DNA from 2 places in the Kitasatospora sp. NPDC086791 genome. Region 2 is predicted to be linked to the other one. Evidence: riboswitches for the same ligand, from Rfam matches in the RefSeq annotation. Region 2 holds a riboswitch; the other holds the start of a gene.
The links. A riboswitch is a leader RNA that binds a small molecule or an ion and turns the genes downstream of it on or off. The one in region 2 is predicted to bind cyclic di-AMP.

Region 1: linked by a shared signal. The riboswitch ahead of AB0Q99_RS20495 (LysM peptidoglycan-binding domain-containing M23 family metallopeptidase) and the one ahead of AB0Q99_RS15980 (M23 family metallopeptidase) in region 2 are both predicted to bind cyclic di-AMP.

Annotation. Positions count from the first base shown of each region.
Region 1 covers NZ_JBFBOC010000014.1:116,174-120,723, forward strand. The annotation lists gene AB0Q99_RS20480 (IclR family transcriptional regulator) at 1-42, shown strand, start outside; gene AB0Q99_RS20485 (RidA family protein) at 111-539, shown strand; gene AB0Q99_RS20490 (DUF2470 domain-containing protein) at 670-1,389, shown strand; gene AB0Q99_RS20495 (LysM peptidoglycan-binding domain-containing M23 family metallopeptidase) at 1,639-2,649, opposite strand; cyclic di-AMP (ydaO/yuaA leader) riboswitch at 2,652-2,832, opposite strand; gene AB0Q99_RS20500 (MFS transporter) at 3,145-4,550, shown strand, end outside.
Region 2 covers NZ_JBFBOC010000009.1:229,635-234,184, forward strand. The annotation lists gene AB0Q99_RS15965 (TetR-like C-terminal domain-containing protein) at 1-63, opposite strand, end outside; gene AB0Q99_RS15970 (alpha/beta hydrolase) at 121-957, opposite strand; gene AB0Q99_RS15975 (YiaA/YiaB family inner membrane protein) at 1,082-1,372, opposite strand; cyclic di-AMP (ydaO/yuaA leader) riboswitch at 1,573-1,731, shown strand; gene AB0Q99_RS15980 (M23 family metallopeptidase) at 1,744-2,592, shown strand; gene AB0Q99_RS15985 (hypothetical protein) at 2,698-3,573, opposite strand; gene AB0Q99_RS15990 (GNAT family protein) at 3,616-4,188, shown strand; gene AB0Q99_RS15995 (sensor domain-containing protein) at 4,342-4,550, shown strand, end outside.

The sequences.
Region 1 (4,550 bases), on a different contig from region 2:
CGCGCCGTCTCGGCCGACTGCGGCCGCCCCGACCACCGCTGACGAACCGTCACGATTCGTCGCGAACCCCTACGAACCATTACGAACTGTCACGAGCCCCAAGGAGCCCCATGTCCTCCGAGCACCCCCCGATCGGCGCGAAGGTCGAGATCCGCACCGACGGCGCCCCGGCCCCGGCCTGGATGTTCTCCCAGGGCGTCCGCAAGGGCCCGATCCTGCAGGTCTCCGGCCAGGGCCCGCAGGACCCGGCGACCGGCGAGTACCTCCACCACGGCGACGTGAAGGCGCAGACCCGGCGCACCCTGGAGAACGTCAAGGCCATCATCGAGGCCGGCGGCGCCACCGTCGAGGACGTGGTGATGTTCCGCGTCTACCTCACCAAGCGGGCCGATTTCCCGCTGATGAACGAGGTCTACGCCGAGTTCATCGAGGAGAACATCGAGCCCGGCGGCGTGAAGCCCTGCCGCACCACCATCTTCGCCGAGCTCCCGCAGGAGCCGATGCTGGTCGAGATCGACGCCCAGGCCGTCGTCGCCTGACGCCACCCACATCCGCCACCCCGGAGGGCCCGGACCCGCGTCCGGGCCCTCCGGCACGTCCCGACGCCCGCTTGCCGAACCCTCGCACGAACATTAGGTTAGGCTCACCTAACCAACTGGAGGTCCGCCCATGAGCCTGCCCACCGGCGACACCGAGGTCCCCGAGCCCAGCACCGCCGAACGGATCCGGAGCCTGCTCAGCACGACCTCCTCGCTCGCCGTCCGCGCCCTGGGCGAACACCACGACCTGGACACCCCGGTCTCCGTCCACGGCTCCCGCCTGCGGATGCGCGCCCCGCTGGACGCCCCGCTCACCGTGGCCGCCGCCCACGCCACCGAGGGCCTCGCCGTCGTCCTCGACGTCACCGACGTCTCCCCGGTCGCCGTTCGGGACCGCGTCCGCGCCCGGCTCACCCTGGCCGGCCGACTGCACCTGGCCCACCTCGCCGACGACGGCCTCAGCGTCCACCTGCGCGTCGACGTCGCCCACGCCGTCCTCGCCACCCCGTACGGCACCGGCGCGGTCACCGCCGAGGACCTCGCCCGCGCCACCCCCGACCCGATGGCCCGCCACGAGGCCGCGATGCTCACCCACTTCGCCGACGACCACGCCGACGCGGTCGAGGCCCTCACCCGCCTCCTCGACCCGCCGCTGCTCGCCCGGAACCCGGACGTCCGTCCGCTCGCCCTGGACCGCCACGGCCTGGTGCTGCGCCTGGACCACCCCGACGGCCACCGCGACGTCCGCCTGGTCTTCCCCGAACCGGCCGGCGACACCGAGGACTTCGGGCACCGGATGCACGACCTGTTGACCGCCGCCCACTACGGCCTGCCGGCCCACCGCGGCTGACCCGACACACCCCACCACCTCCACCACCCCCGCCACCCCACCGCCCCGCTCCCCGGAAACGGCAGCGGCCGGCCCGGCTCGCGAGGGAGGTGATTCCCGCGAGCCGGGCCGGCCTGGGCGTGTCCCGCGCCCATGTCCACTGCACGGCGATCACCCGGTCGAGCGGTCACCCGACATGACCATCCCGGAGGATCGATTCGCTCCGCGGCAGCGGTGGTTCCTGAAACCCTGGACCTGATCCCCGGAGGGTCAGAGCGCGACGCCGTGCGCGCGCAGGTAGGCGACCGGGTCGATGTCCGAGCCGTACTCCGAGCCGGTGCGGATCTCGAAGTGCAGGTGCGGGCCGGTCACGTTGCCGGTGGCGCCGGAGAGGCCGATCTGCTGGCCGACGGTGACGGTCTGACCGATCTTCACACCGATCACGGAGAGGTGCGCGTACTCGGCGTAGTGACCGTCGGCGAGCTTGATCTCGACCTCGTTGCCGTAGGCACCGCCGTTGCCGGCCTTGACCACGACACCGTTGGCGACGGCGCGCAGCGGGGTGCCGGTGGAGGCCACGAAGTCCTGGCCGGTGTGGTGGCCGGAGGCCCACATCGAGCCGGCCACGCCGTAGGCGGTGCCGAGCTTCGGGTTGGCCAGCGGCGCGACGAAGCCGGAGGTGGCGGCGACCGGAGCGGCGGTCACGGCCGAAGCCGGAGCGGCGGTCTGAACCTGGGTCTGCACCGGGGCGGCCGGCTTGGCGGCCACGGTCTTGACCTGGGCCTGCGGCTTGGCGGCGACAGCCGGAGCGGCCGGCTTGGCCGGGGCAGCCGGGGCAGCCGGGGCAGCCGGGGCAGTGTCCGCGGCCGGCGCCGCGGCGTGGCCGGCGAAGGTGAGGTGCTGGCCCGGGAAGATCAGGTTCGGGTTGGCGCCGACGACCGAGCGGTTCTGCTCGTACAACGCGTGCCAGCCGCCCTCGACGTGCTTGGCGACGGCGATCTTGGACAGGGTGTCACCGCTGACGACGCGGTAGCTCTCGGACGTGGCGGCCGCGGCGGCCGGAGCGGCCTGCGCGGCCGGCTTGGCGTCAGCGGCACCAGCGGTACCGGCGGTGACGGCGGCAGCAGCCGCGGCGGGCGCGGCCGGGGCGGCCGGAGCGGTGTGCGCCTGGGCGCTCATCGCGGTCACGAGCGGAAGGGCGAAGGAGACACCGGTGACGGCGGTGGCGATGCCGATGCGGGCGGCGCGGGGCAGGGCGATACGACGAGCCTGAGCAGGCATGGAAGTTTCCTCTCCGACGCCTGCGAGGTGAGCTGTCGGGTTCGGGCTGGAGTTGCCCGGCCGCATGCGCGGCTTCACCCCAAGCCGGTCCTGGACGCCCGCGCCCTGAGGCGCGAACTCCGGTCCGGCGACTTACCTGTGGGTCCCCCGCTCCTGCCGTACAGAGTTCAGTTCGAACCACCGGGCAGCGGCAGGACTTGGCGTTCCACCCGGTGGATCCGTCCGGACTGGCCGGGCGGTCGCTGAACTAAAACCCATCCGTTCAGGTGAAGCAATGTCGATCTCTTGAACCCGCAACGACCCCCGGAAGTCCGGTGACCCTCCGAATGGACCACGGCACGGTGTGTACACAATCCATTCACCCCGCGCCACTGATCCACGACCCTGCGCCGAAGTCGGCCACGCCACGCGGTCGCCCGCTCACGCAGCGCCCGCCACCGACACACCCGCCGGTGACCCTTGTCACGTGCGCCCCGCGGGGCGCAGGATCGGGCCGTGGCCACCTCCGAGGCCGGCACCCTGCGCCTGAGCACCGCGCAGGGTCGCTGGGTACTACTGGCGACGGTGCTCGGCTCCAGCATGGCGATGCTCGACGGCACCGTGGTGAACGTCGCCCTGCCCCGGATCGGCGCCGACCTCGGCGCCTCCCTGGCGTCCCTGCAATGGACGCTGAACTCCTATCTACTCACCCTGGCGGGCCTGATCCTGCTCGGCGGCGCGCTCGGCGACCGGTACGGCAGGCGCCGGGTCTTCCTGATCGGCGTGGTCTGGTTCGCCGTCGCCTCCGCGGCCTGCGCCGTCGCGCCGACCATCCAGGTGCTGATCGCCGCCCGCGCCGTCCAGGGCATCGGCGGGGCGCTGCTCACTCCCGGCTCACTCGCCATGCTCCAGGCGGTCTTCCACCCTGACGACCGTTCGGCGGCGGTCGGCCTGTGGTCCGGCCTCGGCGGGGTGTCGGCCGCGGTCGGCCCCTTCCTCGGCGGCTGGCTGGTCGACGGCCCCGGCTGGCGCTGGATCTTCCTGCTGAACCTGCCGCTCGCCGCGGCCGTGATCGCGGTCGCCACCCGGTCCGTACCGGAGAGCCGGGACGAGAGCGCCTCCGGCCGCTTCGACGTGCTCGGCGCGGTGCTCGCCGCGCTCGCCCTCGGCGCGATCACCTACGCCCTGACCGCCGCCGGCGAGGGCGTGTCCGCCACGGTCTGGGCGACCGGGGTGATCGGCGTGCTGCTCGGCGCCGCCTTCGTGGCCGTCGAACGCCGCACGCCCGAACCGATGCTGCCGCTCGGCCTGTTCTCCTCCCGGCTGTTCACCTCCGTGAACCTGGTCACCCTCTGCGTGTACGCGGCGTTCAGCGGCGTCTTCTTCCTCCTGGTGGTGCAGCTGCAGATCGTCGCCGGGTTCTCGCCGCTGCTCTCCGGCTTCGCACTGGTGCCGATCACGGTGCTGATGCTGGCGCTGTCGGCGCGCGCGGGGCGTCTCGGGAAGCGGATCGGCCCGCGGATCCCGCTCACCGTCGGCCCGCTGGTGTGCGCCGCCGGGGTGCTGCTGATGCTGCGCATCGGCCCGGACTCCTCGTACTGGACGGACGTGCTGCCCGCCGTCACGGTGATGGGCTGCGGGATGACCCTGCTGGTCGCCCCGCTGACGGCCACCGTGCTGGCCGCCGTCGAGGTCCGCCACGCGGGCATCGCGAGCGGGGTCAACAACGCCGCCGCCCGCGCGGCCGGTCTGCTCGCGGTGGCCGCCCTCCCGGCGCTGGCCGGGCTGAGCGGCGACGCCTACCGGGTGCCGGCCGCGGTCGACTCCGCCTTCCACACCGCCATGCTGATCTGCGCGGGCCTGCTGGCCGGCGGCGGGCTGATCGCCTTCGCCACCGTCCGGGGCAATGTGCTCGCCCCCGA
Region 2 (4,550 bases):
TTCGTCGATGAGGGCGAGGGCGTGGTCGACGACCTGGCCGGGGGTCAGTCCTATGCGCGGCATGGCTTCGGGTTCTCCGTACGGAAGTCGGGCGGGGAGTCGGGCGGGGAGTCAGGCGAGTCAGGCGAGTTCGGCGAGTTCGGCGAGGAAGGGCAGCAGGGCGGCCGCGGTGGCCTGCGGGTTGTCGGCCATCGGGTAGTGCCCGGACCCTTCGATCATCGCCTTCCGCGCGCCGAGTGCCGCGACCTGCCGGTCGGCGACCAGCTCGGGCTTGGGGAAGTCGGGGTCCTTGCTGCCCATGATCACGAGCGCCGGGCACCGCACCGCGGCCGTCCAGCCGGCCGGGGAGGAGTCCCCGCGGACGTAGCCGCGGGTGGCGGTCTTGCGGCCCGGGGTGCGCAGGGCGGCGACCAGCCCGTCCACGTACGGGTCGAAATCGGCGGGCTTGGCGCCGGGGAAGGCCATCCGGCGCAGGTAGAAGCCCCAGGAGGCGGGCCAGTGGACGAGCGCCACGCTCATCAGGCGGAGCACGCCGCGCATCAGGGCGCCCGGCTGCGGGTTCTCGACGAAGGCGTCGATCAGGACGATGCCGGCGACCCGCTCCGGCGCGTCCCCGGCGGCCTTGACGACGGTGGCGCCGGTGTAGGAGTTCCCGGCGAGGACGGCGCGCTCGATGCCGAGGTGGTCGAGCAGGGCGAGGAGGTCGTGGGCGAGGGCGGCCGGGCCGTAGTCGTCCCAGGCGATGGAGGACTCGCCGAAGCCCCGCAGGTCCATGGTGATGACCCGGTGGCCGGCGGCGACGAGCAGCGGGCGCAGGTGCCGGTACGTGGCCCGGCTGTCGAGCATGCCGGGGAGCAGGACGACGGGGGTGCCGTCGCCCTGCCGGGTGTCGTCGAAGGCGATCCGCCCGCCGGGGAGGGTCAGGTACCGGGTGTCGGGGGTGGCGGTGGCGTTCATGGGGGCCTCCTCGGTCCGCCGCTGCGGGCATCGACGTGCTGCCGATAGCCATAAAGCTAATGCTAATAGCCTTAGCCGTCAAGCGGGCGGCGCTCGACGCGAGGAGGGCGGGGGGCGGCTCGCCTCAGGCCCCCTCGACCCGGAACGGGTCGTGCTCGCTGAGCAGCTTCTCCAGCCGGGCCTGGTCGACCCGGCTGACGATCTCGTTCGACTCGTGCCGGTCCCGGATCACCTTCGCCAGGGTGAACGCGGAGGTGACGGTGTAGAGGAGGCCGACCCCGAGGAAGGCCCGCGTCCACCCGCCGACCGGCAGGTAGGCGATCCCGGCGGCGAGGGCGGTGCCCGACACGGCGAAGGAGAGGACGGCCTGGATGTGGTACGCGGCGGTGGTGCGGTTCTGCGTCGGTGCGCTCATGGCGTCAGGATGCGGCCGCCCGGTCGGGTCGCACATGAGTAGGAGTACTCAGATGGGTGCTCTGCTTGTGCGGGGGGTCGTTCGTTGACGTCCGATCACCCGCTCCACAGCCGTACCGGACGGATGGCTTGGAATCGGAGCGTCCTAGGATTAACGTTTGATAACGCAGCGCGGTTGTCAACGCCGTACCCAGACGGCACCGTGCGCCGTCGCCTAATCCCGCCGGCCGGCCTCCGGGCAGGTCAGGGAGCCGGGGAACCACGTTCCTTGGGGTGAATCGGCGGGGCCCAGGCCCGGCCGTAGGAGACCTTCCTGCTCCGAACCCGTCAGCTAACCCGGTAGGCGCGAAGGAAGGAAAGGAGCGCGCCTCCGTGGCGTCGACGCACACCCCGGCACACCCGGCCGGCCCCGCAGCCGGTACCCAGCTCCTCGACCACCCCGGTGCGGACGGTCCCGAGGCTTTCGGTCCCGAGTCCTTCGGCTCCGAGGCCGAGACCAACCGGCACCGGATGCCGCGTCAGACCCGCGGCGCCTCCCCGCTGCTCGGCGTCACCGCGGTCGCCGCGACCCTGGGCGCCACCGGCTTCGCCTCGGCCACCCCGGCCGCCGCCCCCGCCGTCGAGGCCCCGGACGAGACCCCGGTCGCCCTCTCCGCCGACCCCGGCCTCGCGCTCGCCGCCCGCATCCAGCAGCAGGCCGACAGCCAGCGCACCGCCGCCGAGGAGAGCGCCCGCGTGCAGGCCGCGCAGGACGCCGAGGCCAAGGCCGCCGCCAAGGAGGCCGAGGCCAAGCGCGCCGCCGACGAGGCGGAGACCGAGCGGGCCGCCGCCCTCACCCTCCCGGTGAAGGACTACCGGCTCTCCGCCCACTACGGCCAGAGCGCCCGCTACTGGGCCAACCTGCACACCGGCCTGGACTTCGCCGCCGACACCGGCACCGCGGTGTACGCGCTCGGCCAGGGCACCATCACCTCGGCGGGCTGGTCCGGTTCGTACGGCTACCGGATCGTCGAGACGCTGCCCGACGGCACCGAGATCTGGTACTGCCACCTCTCCTCGATCATCAAGGGCTCCGGCAAGGTCACCTCCGGCCAGCAGATCGGCAAGGTCGGTGCGACCGGCAACGTCACCGGCCCGCACCTGCACCTGGAGGTCCGCCCCGGCGGCGGCGCCCCGGTCGACCCGGAGCCCTGGCTCCAGCAGCGCGGCCTCAACCCGTAGCGGACACCCGGAAGCCCCCGGCCGCGCGGCCGGGGGCTCCTCCACAGGGCTCGGCGCGCCGTACTCATCGCGCCGCACTGCTCCTCGTACGTCGCGCCCCGCGCGTCACTCCTCCGCGGGCACCTGCGCCAGGTACGCGTCGATCTCCTCCTGGCCCGGCTCCGGCGCCAGCACCGGGAAGTCCTCCACCAGCAGTCGCGGCAGCCCCGGCACCGTCCATGCCCCGAACAGGTCGAGCGCCGCGTCGACCGCCGCCTCCTCGAACCGCCCGAAGTCCCCGGTCAGTTCGTCCGGCATCGGCCGCCCGAGCGCGGTCAGCTCGGCCAGGTTGCGGTAGCTGCGCCGCATCAGGCCCTGCTCCAGCAGCCGCCGCGCGCCGTCCGTGGCCATGCCGACCGACAGCACCCGGCCCGGTCCCCAGCCCTGCTCGTCCGGTTCGTCCAGCCAGCCGGTCGACGCCAGCGCCTCGTACGCGGCCAGCCGCTCCTCCTCGGCGAGCTCGCCGAAGCCGGCCAGCCAGTCCCGCACGGCCGCCTCGTCCGCGACGTCCACCCCGTACGCGTGCAGCAGCAGCGCGTACAGCCGGGGCCAGGTCACCAGGTCGGCGCGGCGCAGCAGCCCGGCCGCGACCTCGCCCTGCCACTCGGCCTCCGCGTGCAGCCGTTCCTGGCGCTTGGCGTTGAGCCGCCGGGCCGCCCGCTGGTGGTCGATCAGCAGCCGGACGGCGTCGCCGTACGCGAGCGGGTCCTCCTCGGGTCCGGGTTGGACGTACAGGTGGAGCCGCTCGTACAGCAGGTGCTCCACCGCGGCGGAGGTCAGTTCGGGCCAGCCGTCGTGCATCCTGCTCCCGCCCAGCTCCAGCAGCGCCAGCACCGCGCGCAGCGGCTCCTCGGCCACCGGCGTGCGGCCCTGCTCGGCCGCCCAGGCGAGCAGGTCGGCGGCCCTGGTGCGCGGGGCGAGCCGCAGGTCTTCGTCGTTCATAGTCCGAACGGTAGTCGCCGGGGGCGGGTAGGGTCGGCAGCCATGGTCCCCGTACGACTCGTCGGCCCCCGGCTGGCCATCCGCGAGTACCACCACACCGACGGCGACGTGGACGCGCTGCACGCGCTGTTCGGCGACCCGGAGGTCACCCGTCACCTGCCCTTCGAGCCGTGCGACCGCGAGTCCTGCGCCGACCAGATCGAGCTCTACCTGGAGGAGGCGATGGCCGAGGAGCGGGACACCTACCGGCTCGCCGTCACCAGGCTCGCCGACGCGGCGGACCCGCGGGACGCGACGCCGATCGGGCACGCCTCGCTGACCCTCGGGAAGCACCGCGCCGCCCAGCTCGGCTACGTCCTCGGCCGCGAGTCCTGGGGCCGCGGCTACGCGGGCGAGATCGTCGGCCTGCTCTGCGAGTTCGCCTTCCGCACCCTGGACCTGCACCGGCTGGCGGCTCGGGTCGAGGTGGCCAACACGGCCTCCGTCAAGGTGCTCACCAGGCTCGGGTTCCAGTGGGAGGGGCGGGTACGGCACGCCCGGCTCAAGGACGGCGTCTGGTCGGACGCGTACCTCTACGGGCTGCTCGTCGACGAGTGGCCGGGCCCGACCGGCTGACCCGTGCCCCCGGCACCGGCCGCCCGGGGGCGGGGGATAACCCCACCCCCGATCCGCCAGGCCTCCGGATGCCCCCCGAGCCGCGCTCCGACCAGACTGGACGACGTCAGCGAACGCGAACGACCGTCAGAACGAGGGGCCGGGGGCCGGGACATGAGCAGCAGCCGAAGCACGTGGGACCACGAGGGTGACGTCCTGGGCGGTTACGGCGCCGACCGGCACGCGGATCCGTACACCGACCCGCGCGCCGACCGGTACGCCGACCGCGCCCACCGGAGCGAGCGGCCGCCCGTCTTCTGGGCGGCGCCGTTCTCCGCGCACTACTACCGCGAGATCGGCTACGTGCTCAGCGGCCTGCCGGT